One region of the Paeniglutamicibacter sp. MACA_103 genome, then DNA from elsewhere that is predicted to be linked to it. Evidence: riboswitches for the same ligand, from Rfam matches in the RefSeq annotation. Region 1 holds a riboswitch; each other region holds the start of a gene.
The links. Region 1 has a riboswitch for thiamine pyrophosphate ahead of ACIPVK_RS16985 (ECF transporter S component). Riboswitches for the same ligand answer to the same signal wherever they lie in the genome.

Region 1 (7,426 bases):
GTGGGCGCCATCGGGGCCGTGCAGGCCAACCGGCGCTTCCTGGCCGTGCTGATGGTCTCGGTCAGCGGCTACGGCATGGCGGCGATCTTCGCGCTGCAGGGCGCCCCCGACCTGGCCGTCACCCAGCTTTTGGTGGAAACCATCGTGCTGGTGGCCTTCGTGCTGGCCCTGCGCGCACTGCCCGTGGAACTGTGGGCCAAGAACCCCACGGGCCACCGGTTGGGACGTGCGCTGATCGGCATCGGCTTCGGCGCCTCGATGATCTACATCGCCGCCACCGCCATGGCCTCGCGCGTCGCGGACCCCATTTCGCTGGCCTACCCGGAACTCGCCTATACCGGCGGGGCGGGCAAGAACATCGTGAACGTGACCCTGGTGGACATGCGCGCCTGGGACACCTTCGGCGAGATCACGGTGCTGGCCGCGGCCGCCACCGGGGTCGCCTCGCTGATCTTCGTGCGTGGGCGCGGGGACAAGCGCCTGCGCGTCTCCGCGGTGCCCTCCGGGTCGGTGGACCACGGCTCCGAGGCCATCGGCGGGAAGTCCCCGAGCCGCGCGGGACTGTCCGTGGCGCGGAACTTCGCGATCTCCAAGAAGGACTCCTGGCTGGTGGCCGGCCACACGCTGGCGCCGGAGCGGCGTTCCATCACCTTCGAGGTCGTCACCCGGCTGCTCTTCCACACCATCCTGCTGGCCTCCGTGTACCTGCTGCTGGCGGGGCACAACACCCCCGGCGGCGGCTTTGCCGGCGGCCTGCTGGCCGGGCTGGCCCTGACCATCCGCTACCTGGCCGGCGGCCGGGTGGAGCTGACCGAGTCCACCCCGGTGAGCCCGGGAACGCTCATGGGCACCGGGCTGGGGCTCGCGGCGCTCACGGCCGTGGGACCGCTGTTCTTCGGCGCGCAGATGTTCACCTCCGCCGCCATCGAATTCACCTGGCCGCTCTTCGGGGAGCAAAAGTTCGTGACCTCGACGCTCTTCGACATCGGGGTCTACCTGGTGGTGGTCGGGCTGGTCATCGACGTGCTGCGCTCCCTGGGCTCGGAAATCGACGACCGCTCCGAGGGCCGCAGCCCCACCGACACGCATGACATGGTTTCCGACGCGGAGACGGGAGTGGGACGTTGAGCACCAATATCACCTTGCTCATAGTGATGGGCATCCTTTTCGCCGTGGGGATCTACCTCCTGCTGGAGCGTTCCCTCACCCGGGTGCTGCTGGGCATCGTGGTCCTGGGCAACGGCGTGAACCTGCTGATCCTCTCCGCCGGCGGCCGCCGCGGGCAGGCCCCGCTGTACCAGGCGGGGCTCGACGCTGAGCAATACAGCGACCCGCTGCCCCAGGCGCTGATCCTCACGGCCATCGTGATCACCTTCGCGGTGACCGCGTTCATGCTGGGCATCATCTACCGCTCCTGGGTGATCTCCCGGGCCGACGTGGTCGCCGACGACGACGAGGACCGTCGCGTCTCGCAGCAGTCGACCTTCGACTTCGAGGAAGACTCCCCGGTTCCCGAGGACACCACCGAATTCGAGGGGGACGGGCTCGTGCCCGCAGAAGACACCAAGGACGAGGGGCCGCGCGCATGATCGATGCACCACTGACCGCCGTTTCATTTGCCCCGCTGGCGGTGGCCCTGCCGATCTTCGGCGCGGCACTGGCCTTCATCCTGCGCCGCAAGCAGCGCACCCAGCGCGCGGTGACCATCGGCGTCCTCGTGGCCACCCTGTGCCTCGAGGCCTGGATGCTGGCCCTGGTCTGGGACGGCGGGACCTACTCGGTCACGCTCGGCGGCTGGGCACCGCCCTTCGGCATCTCCATGGTCGTGGACGGGTTCTCCGCCTTCATGCTGGTGGTCTCCACCATCGTCTCCCTGGCCGTGTTGCTCTACGCCACCAGCCAGGGCCTGGCCGACGGGGACGAGGACGGGCCGGTGTCCATCTTCCACCCGGCCTACCTGATCCTGGTGGCGGGCGTGTCCAACGCCTTCCTGGCCGGGGACCTGTTCAACCTGTACGTGGGCTTCGAGATACTGCTCACCGCTTCCTACGTGCTGCTGACCCTGGGCGGCACCACCGCGCGCATCCGCGCCGGGACCACCTACGTGGTGGTCTCGGTGGCCTCCTCGCTGCTGTTCCTGATCTCCATCGGCATGATCTACGCGGCCGTGGGCACCGTGAACATGGCCGACCTGGCCCAGAAGCTGCCGGACATCTCCCCGGGCACCCAGACGGTGCTGCACGTGATGCTGCTGGTGGCCTTCGGGATCAAGGCCGCGGTCTTCCCGCTGTCCTTCTGGCTCCCGGACTCCTACCCGACGGCGCCAGCGCCGGTCACCGCGGTGTTCGCCGGGCTGCTGACCAAGGTCGGCGTATACGCCATCATCCGCACCGAGACCCTGCTCTTCCCCGGGAACCAACTCTCCGACGCGCTGATGCTTGTGGCGGGGCTGACCATGCTGGTGGGAATCCTGGGCGCCGTGGCGCAGACCGACATCAAGCGCATGCTTTCCTTCACGCTGACCAGCCACATCGGCTTCCTGATCTTCGGCGTCGCCGTGGGCAACCAGCTGGGCCTGGGCGCCACCATCTACTACGTGGCCCACCACATCGTGGTGCAGACCTCGCTGTTCCTGGTGGCCGGGCTCATCGAACGCCGCGCCGGGACCTCGAACATCGACCGGCTCGGCTCCCTGGCGAAGCTCTCCCCGCTGCTGGCCCTGCTCTTCTTCGTCCCGGCCATGAACCTGGGCGGCATCCCGCCGTTCTCCGGGTTCCTGGGCAAGCTGGGGCTGGTCCAGGGCGGCGCCGAGCTGGGCACGCCCATGGCCTGGGTGCTGGTCGGCGTGTCCCTGCTGACCTCGCTGTTGACGCTGCTGGCCGTCGCGCGCATCTGGAACAGGGCGTTCTGGCGCAATGCCGAGGACGCCACGGACCCGGACCCGCTGCTGCTGGTGGGCGTCTCCGCGGCCCGCGGCGCCACCTACGACATCGTCGCCGACGAACCGGCCAGCCGCTATTCCGACCGCGGAAACGCCGCCCTGCTGCCCAACGGCATGCTCGCCATGACCGCGGCCCTGGTGCTGGTGGGCGTGGCCCTGACGGTGTTCGCCGGGCCGCTCTTCGACTTCAGTGACCGGGTGGCCGGGCAGATGCTGGACGAGGGCAACTACATCGAGGCCGTACTCGGCGCCGGAGAGGGGCAATCGCGATGAGCCGGGAACAACGTCTGGCCGATGCCAAGGACGAGCACGGGCAGCGCCAGCGCTCCACGCTGCGCCAGGAAATTCCGCTGCTGCTCGGCATGACGCTGGTCTGGGGCGCGCTCTGGCAGGACTTTGCCCTCGGCAACCTGGTCTTCGGGCTGCTGATCTCGCTGTTGCTGGTGCGGGTCTTCCGCCTGCCGCCGGTGATCCTCTCGGGACGCTTCAACATCTGGCGCGCGGTGGTCTTCGTCGGGGCTTTCCTGCGCGACGTGACACTGGCCAGCTTCGAGGTCATGTACCTGGCGGTGTTTCGCGGGCCGCGGACCACCAGCGCGGTCATCACCGTCACGCTGCGCACGGAGTCGGACCTGCTGGTCACCTTCGTGGGCCACGTGCTGACGCTGGTGCCCGGCTCGTACGTCGTGGAGGTGGACCGCCGGAGCTCCACGCTGTACCTGCATGTGCTCAACGTCAACGACCAGGCGGGCGTGGAAAAGGCCCGCGCATCGGTCCTGCTGATCGAGGAACGGCTGATCCGGATGATGGGCACCACCGAAGAGCTGGCCGCGCTGAAGGCCGAGAAGAAGGCACCGAGCAAGGAACACGGAGCAACCTCATGAACATCGTCTTGTGGATCTGCGGAATCACGCTCTCGATTGCCGCCTGCCTGGCCATCGCCAGGCTGGCGATGGGACCGTCCATCCTGGAACGCGTCATCGCCACCGATGTCCTGTTGCTGATCATCTCCGCGGCGCTGTGCATCGAGATGACCGTCAACAGGCACACCAACAACCTGGTCTTCGTGCTGCTGGCATGCCTGGTCGGGTTCGTCGGCTCGGTCACGGTTTCCCGCTTCGTCACGGACCGGAGGAACGCCTGATGCTTGACACCATCATCGACATCGTCGCCGGGACGTTCATGATCGTCGGATCCCTGATGTCCCTGGCCGCGGGAATCGGCATGCTTCGCTTCCCCGACCTGCTCTCGCGGCTGCACGCCGCGACCAAGCCGCAGGTGCTGGGACTGTTCCTGCTGCTGGCGGCGCTCGGGCTGGAACTGCGTTCCTGGGCCGTGCTGCCGGTGCTGGCGCTGGCGTGGCTGCTGCAGCTGCTCACCGCACCGGTCTCGGCGCACATGGTGGGGCGCGCCGGCTACCGGACGCGGCACCTCAAGCGCGAGACCCTCGTTGCGGATGAGCTGGCGGCGGTCGTCGAGGCCGCTGAACAGCGGGAGGAAGACGAAAGCGGCCGGGGCGGAACGCGGGACCGCACCGACTTCATCGACTAGGCCCCGCGGCGCGCATCCCTGCCCGGGATCCAGGGGAGCGCCGGAAACGATTCAGGTGCCCACGGGAAATCCGTGGGCACCTGAATCGTTTGTGGTGTTAGGCCTTCTTGGCGAACCGGGCCAGGGCCCTTTGGGTTCCGCGGTCGGTGAGCACCTGGATCAGGGCGGCGGTCGTGGCCGAAAGCACGGCGAAGACAATCGCCTGGCGCATGCTGGCCTCGGCCTGGGCCTCCTTGTTGCCGTGCTTGGGCGGCTGCTGGCCGGTGAATCCGATCCAGGCCTTGTCAACGATCTTTCCACCCACGAATCCTGCGGCGATCGAAATAAGCGGGCCGACGAGTTTCATCAAGCTGTTCACGGGAACTCCCAAATGTTGCGGGCAACGGTACCTGCCCCAGCATAGCGTGAGGTAGCATCATAGGACTGAAACAATCACGACAGGGGAGCGTCGTGCGGAGAAATTCGCACCAAGGCGCTGAGAGTGCGGAGAGCCGCAGACCCTCGAACCTGCCCCGGCTAGTACCGGCGAAGGAAGTCGAGTTCTCAGGGGTGCGTTCGCATAGACGCGTTCCCTCCCCTCCTTGAATCCAAGGAGGATCTCCACCATGAGCATCGCCAACCAGCCCGCCGGGCACCACACGGCCAGCAAGTCCTGGCGTGTCGTCGACATCGTCATCGCCGCCGTCATCGCCGTGTCCTCGGGCGTCATCTTCTGGGCCTGGAACAGCACCCACCACCTGCTCGACGTGCTGTTCCTGGCCTTCCCGCCCTCGGCCGCCCTGGTCTCGGGCATGTGGCTCTTCCCCGCGGTGCTCGGGGCGCTGATCATCCGCAAGCCCGGCGCCGCACTGTTCTGCGAACTGGTCGCCGCCATGGTTTCGGCGCTCATGGGTTCGGAATTCGGGCTGACCGTCCTGGCCTCCGGCCTGATCCAGGGCCTCGGCGCGGAGCTGGTCTTCGGCGCGTTCCGCTACCGCAAGTTCAACCTGCCCGTGGCACTGCTGGCCGGTGGCGCGGCGGGACTCTTCGGCAGCGTCAACGACACCTTCATCTTCCGCTGGTTCCCCGAATACACCACCGGCATGCTCTTCGCATACATCGCGTTCATGACCATCTCGGGAGTCGTCATCGCCGGGCTGCTGTCCTTCTTCGCCACCCGTGCCCTGGCCAAGACCGGCGCCCTCGGAGCCCTTGCCAGCCGCAAGGCAGCCACCGAACCCATCATCTAGGCCGCGGTCGCCTTCATGACTTCACATTCGATGCTGCACCGTGAAGCCGACGCCCCCGGCAAGGAACGCCGGCTGGCCTCGGCCGTGTCCGTCAGCGCCCGCAACTGGGGGTGGCGGCATGCCGACCGCGCCCAACCTGCACTGTGGGGCCTTGACCTGGAAATCCGCGCCGGGGAGCGGGTGCTGCTGGCCGGGCCCTCGGGTGCCGGCAAATCCACGCTGCTCTACGCCCTGGCCGGGGTCCTGCACGAGGACGACGATGCCTATTCCTCCGGCGAGCTCCTGCTCGACGGAACGCCGGCGGCACAGGGCCGGGGACTGGTCGGGCTCATGCAACAGGACCCCGAGACCCAGGTCGTCCAGGCCCGGGTCGGGGACGACGTGGCCTTCGGCGCCGAAAACCTCTCCGTGCCGCCGGAAGAGATCTCCCGGCGCATCATCGAGGCCCTCGACGCCGTGGGGCTCGACGTCCCGCCGGAGCACCCCACCGCGGCGCTCTCGGGCGGGCAAAAGCAACGCCTGGCCCTGGCCGGGATCCTGGCCATGGGCCCGGGGCTGGTCCTGCTGGACGAGCCGACGGCGAACCTCGACCCGGCCGGCGTGCTGGAGGTCCGCGACGCGGTGATCCGGGCCTTGGATGCCACCGGTGCGACCCTGCTGATCGTCGAACACCGGCTGGAAGCCTGGGCGCCGCACATGGACCGGGTCATCGTGCTGGAACCGGGCGGGGGCATCGCCCACGACGGGACCCCGCAGGAGCTCTTCGGGCCCGGCGAGGTTCGCGAGGAACTGATCTCCGCCGGGGTCTGGGTGCCCGGATACACCCCCGCCATCGGCGCCGGGGATGAGCGCGCGGAAGGCGGCACCCTGCTGCTCGAGGCCAGTGCCCTGGCCGTCGCCCGGAAGCGCGGCGGTGTTCCGGCCGCCGACGGGCTTGACCTGCGCCTTGCGGCGGGCGAGGCCTGGTGCGTGCGCGGGGCCAACGGCTCGGGCAAGTCGACCTTCGCGCTGACCCTCGGGGGATTGCTGCCGGCGGCCGCCGGCACGGTGCTGGCCACCGCGGAACTGGCGGCCGGCTCCGAATCGCGCCCCTACCATTGGCGCGCCACCGAGCTGGTGGGCCGCATCGGCTCGGTGTTCCAGGAACCCGAACACCAATTCGTCACCAACACGGTGGCCGAGGAACTGGCCTTCGGCCCGAAGCACGCGGTCAAACAGGGCACCCGGGACCCGCTGTTCACCGATGAGGAAATCGCCTCGCGGGTCGAGTCATTGCTGGAGCGGCTGCGGCTGGGCCACCTGGCCGAGGCAAACCCCTTCACCCTTTCGGGCGGGGAAAAGCGGCGGCTCTCGGTGGCCACGGTCCTGGCTTCCTCCCCGCAGGTCCTGATCCTGGACGAGCCGACCTTCGGGCAGGACGCCAATACCTGGCGCGAGCTTGCACTGCTGCTGCGCGAGGAGCTGGAGGGCGGCACGGCGATCATCGCCGTGACCCACGACGCCGACTTCGCCCGCGCACTGGGCGCCCACGAATTCGTCCTCGATGCCCGGGGCACCCGGGACCGGACCCCGGACGCGGAGGTCCGCCCCGGGTTGCTGGAGGCCGATGTCCGCGGCGGGGCCAGCTTCCTGGGCCGGGCGAACCCGCTGGCGAAGCTGGTCGCCGTCGCACTGGCAACGATCCCGCTGGTGGCCTCGATGGACT
Region 2 (7,426 bases), on a different contig from region 1:
GACCAGCGATTCCACGGATATCCGGCTGTTAGGCTGGCCGCATGGTGGATCAGATGCATCCGTTCCCGAGAGTCGCCGTGGGCGATGCCGTCATCTTCGTTGACCAAACGCGGCCCGTGGCAGTGGTGCGCGGGCCGGGCCTGCCCGATCATCCGGTGAGCTGGCCGGAGCTGGATATCGGTATCATTTCCCCCGAGATCTCGCTGCTCAGTGCCCCCGATGCGGCATGGGTAGTTTATGCCGGCTGCGCAGACGAGATCGGCCCAACGGCATTGGGTCCCCATGGGATCCAGGACATCACCGCTGTGCGGATCGGCGCCGACGGATCCGTCGGACACGTGGGGGCAAATAGGTCCCGCGTGCTGGGAGCAACCCGTCACGGATTATGGACAGCTCCGTTCGAGGTCTTGCCCATTGATGAAAGCTACTCCGGCGGTGAACTGCCCGAGGGTTGGGCCGCACCCATGGCGCTTGAAGTCCACATGCCCACCCAAGCAACGCGAAGGGTGGAATTCGACCGGCAGGTGGAATCCGTGGGCGACGAGGAGGCCGGGACGTCGTTCTTGGTGCAGCCCTCACCCCCGGTTGCGCACCGCGACAGCGATGGATTCTGTTTTGAATACCGACGGGCAACACTGGTTCTGCCCGTCGGTGCGGAATTGCCTGCACGGGTGCGGTTCAGGGACTTCGTGCCCCAAGGCTGGGGTGAGCTTGTCGAGGACCGTTGGGAAGACGAGCCATCCGCGTCGTCCGCCGATCCGGAGGACATCGACCTGGACGGGATTCCAGGGACCAGATGGAACCGGGCGGCGCCGACCGCGGCGCAGGAATTGGCTGCGGTCCACGGAATTACCGGACAGTTTGCCAACATGGAAGCGTATTGGCGCGACGCCAACGGGGAATCCTTCCCGATCGCGGACGGCGTCAGCGATGCGCGGGTGGACGTGGAGGGGCAGTGGCCACAGACCCGGGTCAGAATCTCCTTCCGGCATCCCTACTATCCCGGGGGCCGGCTCCGACGCTCGATCCGGGTCTTCGACGAGGCGGGCCGCATCATGATCCACGAGTACGCAGGCATTCACCTGATGGAGGACCTGGACACCAACGACCTCCCCGATATTGGCGAGGAGCACGGAAGCGTGCTCGAGATCTAGGGGCAGAAACGTCGATGCCACCCACGGGCCTGACGGTTGGCACCCGCCCGAGGGTGGGCGCCGAGAGCCTGCCGCGGCCGAAAGCAGTTGCCGCTCAGGCGAGTTCCGGCAACCGGGAGAGCAACTGGCGGGCTGCCGCGGTCGGGTCGTCCGCGTCGGTGATCGCGCGCACCACCACGATGCGCGAGGCACCCGCCTCGACGACCTGCTCCACGTTGCCCAGATCGATCCCTCCGATGGCGAACCACGGCTTGGCCGTTTCCAGGGAGGCGGCATGCGCCACCATTTCCAGTCCGACGGCCGCGCGCCCGGGCTTGGTGGGTGTGGCCCATAGCGGGCCGACGCAGAAGTAGTCGATGTCGGGGTCTGCCGCGGCCGCGGTGATCTGCGCAGGGTCGTGGCTGGAAAGCCCCACGGTGACGGAGGGGCCGAGCAGCGACCTGACGCCGGGCAGCGGCAGGTCCTTTTGGCCGACGTGGAACACCGGGGCTCCGGAGAGCATCGCCAGGTCCGCGCGGTCGTTCACCGACCACGACTTGCCGCATTCCTCGGCAACACCGCGCAGCACAAGGAGCAGTTCAAGTTCCTCGGCGGCGTCCAGGTTCTTGTCGCGCAGCTGGATGATGTCGACCCCTCCGGCATAGGCGGCGCGCAGGAAATCGGCGAAATCCCCACGCTCCTTCCGGGCATCGGTGCACAGGTACAGCCGCGCGGCGGCGAGGTCCGGGGCGGATAAGACGGGGGTCACTTCATCTTGGGTGGTGATCTGGCTCATGTCTCCTAGACTAGTTCAGTACCGCGGGAGCCAGGAAAGCTGGCTGAGAGGGCGCCGATTGCGCCGACCGACAGATGCCGCCTTCGAAACGAGGGTGGCGTGGAACCTGATCCGGCTAATACCGGCGTAGGGAAGGAGACCTCGATGGCGTGCACCGTGCCCGACCCCCTCATGTGCGATGTCGCCGTCATTGGCGGCGGAATCATCGGCCTGGGCATTGCCCTCGAAGCCCAGCGTGCCGGGCACCGCACCATGCTCATCGACCCGGATCCCGCCGCCGGCGCGACCTTTGCCGCCGCCGGCATGCTGGCCCCGGTCAGCGAACTGCACTACCAGGAAGAGGACCTGCTCTCCCTCACCCTGGCCTCGGCCGCCCGCTGGCCCGACTTTGCCCAAACCCTGGGCGCGGAGACCGGCCTGGACACCGGGTTCCGCACCAGCCCCACGCTGGCCCTCGGCGCAGATGCCGCCGACCGTGCCGCACTCGGCGACCTGCGTGAGGCGCAAGCCCGGCAGGGGCTCGGGGTCACCCGGCTGTCCACCCGCGAAGCACGGGAGCTCGAGCCGTTGCTGTCCCCGCACATTTCCGCCGCCCACCTGATCGAGATGGACCACCAGGTCGACCCCCGGGCCGTGGCACGGGCCATCATGGCGCGCCTGGAGGCCGTCGGAGCCGAACGCGACGCGGCGGCCCCGGGCCAGACCCTGGTGCGCTCCCGGGCAACCGCCCTGCTGCACGAAGACGCCGCGGATTCCGGCTCCCGGGTCACCGGGGTGCTGCTTGCCGACGGCACCGAGGTCCGTGCCCGCGAGACCGTTCTCGCCAACGGCCTGGGCGCCGCCGACTTCGGCGGGCTGCCCGATTCTCTGGTGCTTCCGCTGCGCCCGGTGTACGGGGACATCCTGCGGCTGCGCGTCCCCGAACACCTGCGCCCGCTTACCACTGCCACGCTGCGCGGGATGGTGCGCGGACTGCCGGTCTACGTGGTCCCGCGCGGGGATGACACGGTGGTCATCGGGGCGACCGCCCGCGAAGACGGCAACCCCGGGGTCAGCGCCGGGGGAGTGCACCAGCTGCTGCGCGATGCCCAGGTGCTGCTGCCCGCCGTCGCCGAGCTCGAGCTCATCGAAACCACGGCCCGCGCCCGCCCCGGCACGCCGGACAACGCGCCGCTGCTGGGGCGCGTGGCCTCGGGAGGCGGGACAGACGTTCCGGGGCTGCTGGTCGCCACCGGATTCTTCAGGCACGGCGTGCTGCTCACGCCGATCGCCGCCCACATCATCGTCGAGCTGATCGCCGGCCGCAGCAACCCCTCATGGGACCGCTTCCGACCCGACCGGTTTTCACCTGTACTGCAACCCAAGGAGTATGCATGAGCACCATCCAACTCAACGGAGCCCCCCGCCCGCTGGACGCCGGAACCACCCTGGCCCAGCTGGTCACCGCCGTCACCGGCCGCCAGCTGTTGCCCACCGGCAAGCCGGCCGACGGCGGACGCCTTGGCGTGGCCGTGGCCCGCAACTCGGGGATCGTCCCGCGCAGCCAGTGGTCGGCGACCGCGCTTGAGCAACATGACGACATCGAGATCGTCACCGCCGTCCAGGGCGGCTGACCACCAGCACCCACCGCACGTCCGCCCCACCGACTTGGAAGAAAGCGAAGGACCATGACGCAAACACTGACAGAAATCGACCCGCTGGTCATCGACGGCATCACCCTGGGCTCCCGGCTCATCATGGGCACCGGCGGCGCGCCGAGCCTGGACGGGCTGGGTGCCGCTCTGGTTGCCTCGGGCACCGAGCTGACCACGGTGGCCATGCGCCGCTACAGCGCGCCCGGCCCGGGATCCACCGGCGGCACCAACCTCTTTGACCTGCTTCTCGAGAACAACATCCGCGTGTTGCCCAACACCGCCGGGTGCTTCACCGCCCGCGAGGCGCTGATGACCGCCGAACTGGGCCGCGAGGCCCTGGAAACCGACTGGGTCAAGCTCGAGGTCATCGCCGACGAAAACACTCTGCTGCCCGACGCCGTCGAGCTGGTCGAGGCCACCGAGGCGCTGGTGGACCGCGGTTTCAAGGTCTTCGCCTACACCAACGACGATCCGGTGCTCGCCCTGCGACTGGAACAGCTCGGCGCCGCGGCCGTGATGCCGCTGGGCGCCCCCATCGGCACCGGACTCGGGATCCTGAACCCGCACAACATCGAATTGATCGTCTCCCGCGCCTCCGTCCCGGTCATCCTCGACGCCGGAATCGGCACGGCATCCGATGCGGCCCTGGCCATGGAGCTTGGGTGCGACGCGGTGCTGCTGGCCTCCGCCGTCACCCGCGCCCAGGACCCGGTCCGCATGGCCCAGGCCTTTAGACATGCGGTCATTGGTGGCAGACTGGCGGCACAAGCAGGGCGCATGCCCAGGCGCACACATGCCCTGGCATCCTCCGCCATGGAGGGACGCCCGGATCTCTGAACCGGAACCCGAAGGAGAGAACCATGCCCGCAAAAGACGTTCTGACCACCGAACAAGTCCAGGCGAACCTGCTGCAGCTGCCGCAATGGCGCTACGGACTCGGTGCCCTGCGCACCGCGCTGAAGTGCGAGTCCTCGGCCTCGGCCCTGGCGTTGTTCGCCACCATCGGCGCGTTGGCCCAGGAGGCCAACCACCACCCGGACATCGACTGGCGCTATGACACGTTGTTCATCACCCTGACCTCGCACGACGCGGGGAGCCGGGTGAGCGCACGGGATGCGGCGCTGGCCAGGTCGATTTCCGCCGAGGCACAGAACTCCGGTGCCACGGCCCGGCCGGACCTTTTGCGGGTCGTGGAGATCGCCATCGACACCGACGACGAGGACGCCATCTCGGAGACCTGGCGCACGGCGCTGGGCTACAAGCGGCAGAAGGACGGCAGCCTGGCCGACCCCTTCGGCCGCGGACCTGCCCTCTGGTTCCAGAAGACGGCCACGCCAAACGCCAACCGCTTCCACCTGGACATCACGGTGCCGCATAGCGAAAGCTCGGCCATCCTGGGCGCGCTGGACGCCACCGGCGCGGCGCTGGACCCGGAGTCCGCCCCCAGGTTCGTGGTGGCCACCGACGCGCAGGGAAACAGGCTGTGCCTCTGCACCGAGGAGGGTCGGGAAATCGACGGCTCGCCCTTGGGCGGCCTCTAGCCAAATAGTTTGAGGGCCGCTCCCGAAAGGGATTTTCGGGGGCGGCCAATCTTGTTCTGGGCGCAGACAATAAATCATTTGTTGTTGTCCCCTTAGGTTTATAAGGCAGGTTTCATTGAGTACAACGTTCGTCGAAAACAACATTGCATCGTTGCCGCCACTGGTGGAGCCGGGGCCGCCCCTGATCGCCGAGGAGCTCGAACGCTACTCCCGCCATGCCTTGATGCCGGAGATCGGGCTCGAGGGACAGCGAAGGCTGCGCAACGCCAAGGTGCTGGTCATCGGGGCCGGGGGCCTGGGCTCTCCGGCATTGCTGTATCTGGCCGCCGCCGGCGTGGGAACGCTGGGGATCGTGGACGATGACACCGTGGAGCTGAGCAACCTGCAGCGCCAGGTGATCCACGGGGTGCAAGACATCGGCCGCACCAAGCTGGAGTCAGCCCGCGACTCGGTTGCCGCCATCAACCCGGGCGTGGATGTCGTGTTGCACCCGGTGCGGCTGGATTCCTCCAACGTGCTGGAGATCTTCGCCGACTACGACGTCATCCTGGACGGTGCGGACAACTTCGCCACGCGCTACCTGGTCAACGACGCTGCCGCACTGCTGGGCAAGCCTTATGTGTGGGGTTCCATCCTGCGCTTCGACGGCCAGGTCAGCGTCTTCTGGGCAAAGCACGGCCCGAACTACCGAGACCTCTACCCGGAACCACCGGCGGCCGGAACCGTCCCCTCCTGCGCGGAGGGCGGGGTCTTCGGGATGCTGTGCGCCTCGATCGGGGCGATGATGGTCACCGAGGCCGTCAAGCTCATCACCGGGGTTGGCGAGACCCTTCTGGGCAGGCTGCTGGTCTTCGATGCGCTCGGCTCGCGCTGGCGCGAACTGCGCATCGCGAAGGACCCGGAGGCCGCCCCGATCACCGAACTCGTTGACTATGAGATCTTCTGCGGACTTGCCGCGGCCGGGGACCAAACTCCTGAGGACGACGCGTTGATTGGAGTCGATGAGCTGGCTGCCCGGCTGGCCAAGCGGGATACGGGGGAGGAAGACTTCGTGTTGCTCGACGTGCGCGAGCCGGTGGAATTCGAGATCTCACGCATTGAAGGGTCCGTGTTGGTTCCACTCGCCGGCATCAGGGACGGGTCCGCGCTGGCCGGGATCCCGCGCGGCGTGCCGCTGGTGCTGCACTGCAAGTCGGGCGTGCGTTCGGGGCAGGCGCTGGAAGCCCTGGCCGCAGCGGGCTACACCGACGTCGTCCACCTGGATGGCGGGATCGATGCCTGGTTGAATGCGGAAATCCGGGCGCGGACCTAGTCCGATTCCAGCTCGGCGCGCAGCACCGCAATGTGGTCGGTGATCTTGCGCAGTTCGCCCTGCGTCCACCGCCGGGCCTGCATGTCAAGCACGGCACGGGCCTGGATTTCCCCGACGCCCAGGAGTTTCGCCGCCGCGGCAATGGCCTCGTCATGGGTTTGCGTTGCTTCAATGGCAGTGAACAGTTCCGCCCGCCTGTCGATGGCTTGCACGATGGCTTCAAGGATCTGCAGCTCTGCGCGGGTGTTGTTGCGCGGGTCCATGTTGCCATCATGGCATGGGCGCATCGTCCCCACGCCCCCTGGCGCCGCGCCGCTGGCGGCTCTAAGGCGGGATGCGGGGGAGGAGGACTTCGTCCTCCTCGATGTGCGCGCGCCGGTCCGGTTACTGGTGTGCAGGTCGTGAGTTGAGGTGCACAGTCAGGGCATCCCTAAAAAATGTCGGTGGCCGTAGTGTGGATAGCGTGAACCACCGTCGGATGCGGACCAGAGTTGTTGAACTGCCCGTGCCCCCGGTTGGCAAGGGTGCAACCACTTCATCCTCAATGGAGGAAAACACCGCCGATTGTCTCCCGGTCACCGCGGCGGGCGGGCACGTGGTCAACATCGGGTGTCTCGCCGGGGCGCCGACCAAGATCGACATCGACGCCCTGTCCTGCCGCAACCTCACCGTGCACGGGGTCTTCTACGGGTTTGACGAGCGGGCCTGGGAACCGGGGAGAACTCCACCCGACTGCGCGGCGAGGTGTTGCCGGCGGTGGGACGCGGAGAGATCCGCCCGGTCATCGATAGCACGTTTGACAAGGAAAACCACGCCCAGGCCTCTGCCCGCCTGCTCTCCGGAGCTGCCCACGGCAAGATCGTGCTGGCCATCGGGTAGCAGCATCCGCAGACCGCTGATGTCCCCACGTTCCGGATTCATCGCCAGGAGACAACCATGAAACATGTACGCGCAGCCTCGGTGCTTGCAGCCGGGGTGGGGATCGCCTTCGTGCTGAGCTCATGCACCCC
Region 3 (7,426 bases), on a different contig from region 1:
CCGATGGGCCACCGGCAACGTGAACCTGCGCACGGGAAACTCGATAGTGCACCCGGTCTTGGGCGTGGTGCAGGCCGGCGACCGGGTCACCTACCTGAATTCCAGCTACGGCTGGGCCCGCGTGGTCACCAGCCTGGGCACCGGGTGGATGAGTGAGGACTACCTGTCCAAGACCGTCGTGGCCACGCTCCAACCGGATACAGTGGCGGTCAATGCTGCGGTGAAGAAGCGGTATGCGGGCTACGTGTCTTCCTATGGCGGCGTTCGTGCCGGTTCCGTCGGGCACAGCAGTGGCCGCGCGACCGACCTCATGATTAAGGACTACAAGAGTGCCCAAGGCGTCAAGAACGGTGACGAGATTGCACGCTTCCTTATCGCGAACCGCAAGTCACTCGGGATCAGCTACCTGATCTGGCAGGACAAGATCTGGCTCGGCCCCAGCAAGGGCTGGGAAGAATACTCGAAGTCCGGCAAGTACGGGCAGCAGTTCGTGAACATGTGGAACGATACGACGTTGCACCTCGACCATATCCACGTGGAGACGTACGGGAATTACGGGACCGGAGCTCCGCTGGTCAAGTAGGCCTTCGTTGCGTTCCCGAGAGAGAAGAAACGTGACGGGGGTCATCCTGCGCGGGTGTTCAGCTCGCGCAGGATGGCGGATTGAATGAGCTTCTTGCGGATCTCGAGGTTGATGGGACGTCCGGCCATCAACATGCCGTAGGCGATTTTCTCGACCTTGCGCTCTGCGCGCCCGATGATCTTGTCGATCTCGCTGGTCGGCAATGACTCGACGTAGTCCCAGACCAGTTGTTCGTGGGCAGAACTGTCGCGTGAACCGGTGAATTCGTTTGCAGACACGGCACGCCTCCTGTGTCCAGTCTGGCATTGGACCATGAAACGCGCCACCATGTTCGGCCGTGCAGACTGCTCCGCCGGGAGCGCTGTGCCTGGCCTTGTAGAATCGGTGGTGGTGTTTCGCGGTATCGACTCGTGTCTAGTTCACCGAGCGGACCCCGTCGGGGGGAACGTGCCCATCTCTCCACCACCGATTCTCCTGATAGGACCACACCACCATGAGCTTGATCCGGCTAAACGATGTCAGCGTGCGATTCGAAAACAACCCGATCCTGCGCGAGGCGTTTTTCAAGCTAGAGGCGGGGGACCGTGTCGGTCTTATCGGCAGGAACGGTTCGGGCAAGTCAACCTTGCTGAAGCTGATCCTTGACCAGGTGGAACCGGACACCGGCACGGTGGCGGTGGAGTTGGGAACCAAGATCGGCTATTTCTCCCAGTTCTCAGAACTCAATGGAGCTTCGACCATCTCAGAGGTGCTCGACGAACTCTTTGCGGAAGTCAAGACCATCGAGGCGGAACTCGCCGAGATCGATACTGCCATTGCCGCCGATCCCAAGGCCGACGAAATGGATCGGTTGATCCACCGCCAGTCCGAGCTCTTCGAATCCATGGATCGACTAGATGGTTGGGATTACCCCCGTTCCATAGACACCGTACTTACCAAGCTGGGCTTTGACGAGGCCCACAGGATTTGCTCCATTGATTCCCTCTCAGGCGGATGGCGCAACCGTGCCGCACTGGCGAAGATCCTGCTCGAGGACCCGGATGTCCTCTTGCTGGATGAGCCGACCAACTTCCTCGATGTCGCAGGCGTCGAATGGCTCGAAAACTGGTTCAAGTCATTCAAGGGTGCGGCCATCATCGTTTCGCACGACCGCAAGTTCCTGGATTCGGTGGTCACAAGGATCATCGAGGTCGAGAACTTCCACCTCCACGAATACCCGGGAAACTTCGCAGAATACGTGGTGGCCAAGCAATTCAAGCTCAAGACCCTCGAGTCGCAATTCGTCCACGAATCCGAGCTTCTGGCCTTTGAAGCCGAGGGAATCTCTGACCGCCGCGAGGCGGCCAAGGCAGCCAGCAAGGGCCTGGACAACAAGCTCTCCAAGATCAAGAAGTCGCGCGCGCCGCGGCCCGTGGACAAGATCATCACCGAGATCTATGGCGGCCTGCACATCAAGGACACCCTTTGCCGGGTCGAAGGACTGTCGAAGTCCTACGGGGAAAAGACGCTCTTCAACGACCTCAGTTTTGAGGTGCGACGCGGCAACCGGATGGTCATCCTCGGTGCCAACGGCAGCGGTAAGTCCACCCTGTTGCGTGTGCTGACCGAGACGGAGAAACAGGATTCGGGGTACGTGACCTGGACCAAGGGTGCCGCGGTGGTTTCTTACAACGAGATCCTTGATGAGCTGGATCCCGAAGACACCGTGACCCATGCGGTCAACGCGATGCCGAATTCCTTGGCCTTCAGCGCGACGAAGAAGTCGGTGAACCGGTTCCTGGCCATGTTCCAGTTCTCCGAGGCCGACTTGAAGAACCGCATCGGCAACCTTTCAGGTGGCCAGCGTGCGCGCGTGGCCATGGCCATGTGCCTGCTTTCGGGTGCTTCGGTGCTGATCTTGGATGAGCCCACAAACCACTTGGACATGGCCAGTACCCAGGTGATGGAGCGCGCGCTTCTGCACTTCCCCGGCGCTGTCGTGGTGGTTAGCCACGACCGGTTCTTTACCGAGAAGATCGCCAACCGCTACTTGGTGTTCGGGGCGGAGCACGCCAAGGCGGGAGAAGTCGCAGTCCGCGGAGCCTAGGAACAATCCTCAGGAGCTGGCTGGCAAGCGGGCGTCAAACCTCATGGTTCTTTCGGACATGGTTCCGTTGGCGCCATAGAAGGTGGATCTGATGAGTCGGATGCCGAACGTTTGTGAGGACACAGGGGTGAGCTGCCGGCGGATGTTCAACCGGGCCGGAGCCAGGGTGTTGGACTCAACCGGGACAGTTTCCGCCATTGCGCATAGATATGGCGTTCCTCATTGGACCGCGAGGAAGTCCTAACCCCGGGGACCAAAAGAAGGTCCAACCAGGTGGAACAGACCTTGTCCTGGACAACGGGTGCAACGGCGGACGCTGGCGCCGTGGGAGACGCAAAGTGCGGCGAGCGTGGCTTGGCGGCGCAGCCCGCCAGCAGGCCCAAGGGGGACGGAACATTGCCACGGTTACCACGAGTTTTCGCCAGGTCAAAAGGCACATATATTCCAGCATTGCACGACCCGGAAGGGTGAATCGGGCCAACGGGGCCGACCAGAATCGATCTTTGGAAATCCTTTCCCGCCGATCCGCCGGCAGAGAAAGCCCGGAGTTCGCAGCTTCATATTCACGGTTCCAGACTGCTCGGGATTGGGATCCGGGCCACGGTGTGGCTAGAGTCGATCCCACAACGCGGGAGCTTGGGAAGAACCAGGCTGAGAGGGCGACTAACGGTGTCGCCGACCGCATGAACCTGTCCGGGTAATGCCGGCGAAGGGATGAATGTTGATGCTTGGTTTTTCCATATCCTTGGCGATTTTGATCATTGTGTTGGCGGTGTTTGCCTGGGTTGGCCTGGGAATCGGGCGGGATCGGAGCCTCGAGGAATTCGCCGTGGCCCGCAACAGCCAAAACGGACTGGGCTTGGGATTGTCCTTCTTTGCCTCGGGAGTAGGTGCGTGGATCCTTTTCGCCGCACCGGAGGTCGGGGCCACCACAGGCATTGCCGGCGTGGTCGGTTACGCCGTCGCGGTCACCGTGCCGCTGATTGGCCTGGTGCTGGTGGGAAAGCGCCTGCGTAAGCTGATCCCGGACGGGCACAACCTCGTGGAGTTTGTGCGCCTGCGCTACGGAACTACCATGCACATCTACGCACTTGCGATTTCCATGATGTACATGCTCATTGCCCTCTCGGCCGAGCTGACCGCCATCGGTGCGGTGCTTGGGCGCATGTCCGACTTGGATCCGCGGCTGGGGATCATTGCCGTTGCCCTGATCACTGCGCTCTACACCGCATACGGCGGGCTGCGGGCCTCGATCCACACCGATCGCTGGCAATCCTGGATGCTCTTTGGGCTGCTGGTGGTCGTTGGAGCCGTCCTCTTCGGCGGGCTCTCCCGCAATACGGGACCTCTGGACCCGGCATTATTCGCCGTGGACCTGCACGGCATCGAGGCAGCGCTGACCCTGGTCGTGGCTGTCACCGGCACCACGCTCTTCCACAACGGGTACTGGCAGCGGGTCTGGGCGGCCCGCGACGCCCGCGCCCTGGGCCGCGGCGCCCTCATCGGTGCCGTCACCCGGTTCCCCGTGGTCTTCGCTGCCGGCCTGGTCGGACTGCTCGCTGCCGCCTACGGGGTTGCCCTGGGCACCCCGGCGGTGCCGTTCTTTGCCCTGCTGGAATTGCAGCCGGTTTGGGTCCTGGCGGCCGTTCTCGTTCTGACCCTGGCGCTCGTGGCCTCCACGGTGGACACCCTGCAAAACGGGCTGGCTGCCATGGCCGTGACACACGTACCAAGGCTCCGCCTGTCCGGGGCGCGGATAGCCACGATTGTGTTCACCGCGATCCCGGCCCTCGTGGCCTTCCAGGGCTTCTCGGTGCTGCGCCTGTTCCTGATCGCCGACCTGCTGTGCGCCGCGACGATCATTCCGATCCTGTTGGGCCTGTGGCGCCGTTCGACCTCCAACGCCGCGATCGGCGGCTCCATCGCGGGACTGGTGGCGGCGCTGGGCTATGGCTGGTTCGCCGGCGGCAGCCTGCCGGCCGCCCTGGCCATTGCCACCTTTGCCCAGGGACTGTCCTTGGCCCCGTTCCTCGCGGCCTCGGTCGCCTCCGCCGCCGTGACCCTTGTGGTGTCCGCCGCGGCGGGGCGCAGCACCGACCTCTCGGAGTTGGGATCGCAGACGAGAAGCCTGGACGGCCCAGCGGGCCCGCGAGCGGAATCCGACGCCATGCGCGAGACAAGCACGGAAGGGGAGAACGCCCGATGAACACCCAAGGATCCAACACGTCCGAAGCCCAGCGTGACGACCTGGATCTGCGCATCCAGGCCTATATCGAACGCGGGCCGGGGCCTGCCACGGACAGCAGTGCGGGGAGCCCCGAGGACGATTCCGAGTTCAACGTCCTGGCCCTGGGACTTTTCGCCTACCAATACGAACGCAACATCCCTTACCAACGTTTCTGTCGGGCGCGCGGGGTGCATCCCGGTTCCCTGTCCCGATGGCAGGACATTCCGCCGGTGCCCTTGACCGCGTTCAAGGAACTCACCTTGGCCTGTGATCCGGTGGAAGATGCTGCCGCCGTCTTCATGACCAGCGGGAGCACCGATCCCACCACCCGCGGCCGGAACCACCACCCGCACCTGTACCTTTACGATGCCTCTGCCCGCGAGGCATTCGCCCACTACTTCCTGCCCGATAAGCGGACCATGCGGCTGCTGGTGCTCAACGCGCGCCCTGACGAGCAGCCAAATTCATCCCTGGCCCATTTCCTGGGAGAGCTGGTTGATGCCTTTGGCGCCCCGGGCAGCGACTACTTCATGGCGGGTGACGAGCTCGACTGGAGCCGCCTCGCCACGGTGCTGCGCGATGCGGAGGCCGCCGGGGAACCCGTCGCGTTGCTGGGCACCTCCTTTGCCTACGTGCACCTGCTGGACGCGCTAGAACGCGAGGGGCTGGCCTTTTCCCTGCCGGCGGGCAGCAGGCTGCTGGACACCGGGGGATACAAGGGACGCTCCCGCGAGGTCGGGGCCGATGAATTGCGGCTCAACTTTGGCCAGCGGCTCGGCATTGCCGATACATGGTGCGTGAACTATTACGGGATGACCGAAATCAGCACCCAGTACTACGATTCGACGCTGCGCGAGGCATGGCTGGGCCGGCAACCCTCAGTCAGGCGCAAGGCGGTCCCGGCGTGGAGCCGGATCCGGGTCATCGATCCCTCCACGGGGGAAGACGTCGAGCCGGGCCAACACGGGCTGATCGTGCACTACGACCTGGCCAACAGGGGATCGTGCTTGGCGGTGCTTGCCGAGGACATTGGATACCTGGTGCCGCCGGCACCCGGGGGAGAAGCCATCCAACCGGACTTTGTCCTGGTCGGCCGCGCCGAGGCCGCCGAGGCGCGTGGATGCTCCATGGCCCTGGATGAGATGCTCAGCGCGAACAGGGGCTGAGAAATCATGGAGCAGACACATCCGGGCGCATCCGCCAAGGGGCCGGCCGCCATTGTTCCCGAAGCCATTGACGGCTTCTTCCTCCCGCAGCTGGAGGCCAGTGAACTGAGGGACCTCACCTGGAAAGAGACGGTCGCCGGCTCCATCGTGGTGCGAACCCCGGAGATGACGTCCGGCCTGGTGGACCTATTGGCGCAGCGCTTGCTGGCAGCCCAGGAGGCACACCTTGCGAACCGCCCGGTAATGGACGTGGTGGACGTGCTTGGTCGGGTCTTTGCCCGCTGGGCCGATCCGGACTACCACTGGCGGGTGAGGGCCGAGGCGGTGCTTCCGGCGGTGACGGGCTATGCACCGGCCATGGTGCGCCGTGGCCTGGCGCGTTACCTGCAGACCTTTCGGAGGGATCGCCTATTGAGTTTCCTCACCCAGGACCTGGAGAACCCACTGGTCCTGGATGGTTTCAAGCCCAACCGGGCCGGCGGCCGGTCACGGGCCGTCGGCCCGCGATTGACCACACAGATACATGCCGGCAATGTCCCCGGCCTGGCCGCGTGGAACCTGGTGTGTGCGCTGTTGGTGAAGTCGGCAACGCTGGGCAAGTCCGCCTCGGGCGAACCGCTCTTCGCGGTGTTCCTGGCCCACAGCATTGCCGAGGAAGACCCCGATTTGGCCACCTGCCTGGCCATGGTCCATTGGGCCGGCGGAAACGACGAGATCGAGCGGGCGGCCTTTGCCAAGTCCGATGCCGTGGTGGTGACCGGCGGCGATGCTGCCATTGCCGCGGTGTCCGCCCGCGTGCCGCCGGGCGTCCGGCTTGTAGCCCATGGGCACAAGGTGAGTTTTGCCGTGGTGGGTATCGAGGCCTTGACCAAGGAGGAATTCGGGAAGACGGCAGTGAAGGTTGCCTATGATGCCTCCCAGTACGATCAACAGGGATGCCTTTCCCCGCATGCGGTCTTTGTCCAGCGCGGCGGTGAGGTGGGCCCGGAGCAATTTGCCGCTTCGGTCGCCGAGCAGATGCAGCTATTCGACGTGGCGGAGCCCCGCGCCAGGCTCGGTTTGGAAGAGCATGTGGCACTGGACAGGGCGCGCTCGACCCAGGAGTTCCGCTCGTACACGGATGACGGCCTTTTGTACTTCACCGCCCCGGCCGGCAACAACTGGACGGTAGTCTACGACCCGGAAGCCGAGGTCCTCGTTCCCTCCCCGTTGAACCGTTTCCTCCGGATCCATCCCGTTGACGGCATCGATGACGTGGTGCGCCTGGTGGCACCGCTGCGCCGGGTTCTGCAGACGGTGGGTGTTGCCTGCTCACCGGAAACCCTTGAAACGTGGTCCCAGGACTTGGCGGGGTGCGGGGTGGA

Region 2: linked by a shared signal. The riboswitch ahead of thiO (glycine oxidase ThiO) and the one ahead of ACIPVK_RS16985 (ECF transporter S component) in region 1 are both predicted to bind thiamine pyrophosphate.
Region 3: linked by a shared signal. The riboswitch ahead of ACIPVK_RS12755 (sodium:solute symporter family transporter) and the one ahead of ACIPVK_RS16985 (ECF transporter S component) in region 1 are both predicted to bind thiamine pyrophosphate.

The regions. Positions count from the first base shown of each region.
Region 1 is NZ_JBIXLN010000040.1:25,720-33,145, reverse strand. Features, by position in the region: gene ACIPVK_RS17020 (Na+/H+ antiporter subunit A) at 1-1,128, shown strand, start outside; gene ACIPVK_RS17015 (Na(+)/H(+) antiporter subunit C) at 1,125-1,589, shown strand; gene ACIPVK_RS17010 (Na+/H+ antiporter subunit D) at 1,586-3,214, shown strand; gene ACIPVK_RS17005 (Na+/H+ antiporter subunit E) at 3,211-3,825, shown strand; gene ACIPVK_RS17000 (monovalent cation/H+ antiporter complex subunit F) at 3,822-4,085, shown strand; gene mnhG (monovalent cation/H(+) antiporter subunit G) at 4,085-4,492, shown strand; gene ACIPVK_RS16990 (DUF4235 domain-containing protein) at 4,590-4,850, opposite strand; TPP riboswitch at 4,922-5,043, shown strand; gene ACIPVK_RS16985 (ECF transporter S component) at 5,098-5,721, shown strand; gene ACIPVK_RS16980 (ATP-binding cassette domain-containing protein) at 5,737-7,426, shown strand, end outside.
Region 2 is NZ_JBIXLN010000004.1:89,085-96,510, forward strand. Features, by position in the region: gene ACIPVK_RS03130 (hypothetical protein) at 42-1,154, shown strand; gene thiE (thiamine phosphate synthase) at 1,249-1,929, opposite strand; TPP riboswitch at 1,944-2,079, shown strand; gene thiO (glycine oxidase ThiO) at 2,074-3,306, shown strand; gene thiS (sulfur carrier protein ThiS) at 3,303-3,542, shown strand; gene ACIPVK_RS03150 (thiazole synthase) at 3,597-4,400, shown strand; gene ACIPVK_RS03155 (4a-hydroxytetrahydrobiopterin dehydratase) at 4,424-5,104, shown strand; gene moeB (molybdopterin-synthase adenylyltransferase MoeB) at 5,220-6,416, shown strand; gene ACIPVK_RS03165 (DNA gyrase subunit A) at 6,413-6,679, opposite strand; gene ACIPVK_RS03170 (zinc-binding dehydrogenase) at 7,161-7,295, shown strand; gene ACIPVK_RS03175 (PQQ-dependent sugar dehydrogenase) at 7,353-7,426, shown strand, end outside.
Region 3 is NZ_JBIXLN010000024.1:67,471-74,896, reverse strand. Features, by position in the region: partial or broken gene ACIPVK_RS12770 (SH3 domain-containing protein) at 1-583, shown strand, start outside; gene ACIPVK_RS12765 (hypothetical protein) at 625-861, opposite strand; gene ACIPVK_RS12760 (ABC-F family ATP-binding cassette domain-containing protein) at 1,077-2,669, shown strand; TPP riboswitch at 3,288-3,403, shown strand; gene ACIPVK_RS12755 (sodium:solute symporter family transporter) at 3,415-4,875, shown strand; gene ACIPVK_RS12750 (hypothetical protein) at 4,872-6,062, shown strand; gene ACIPVK_RS12745 (acyl-CoA reductase) at 6,069-7,426, shown strand, end outside.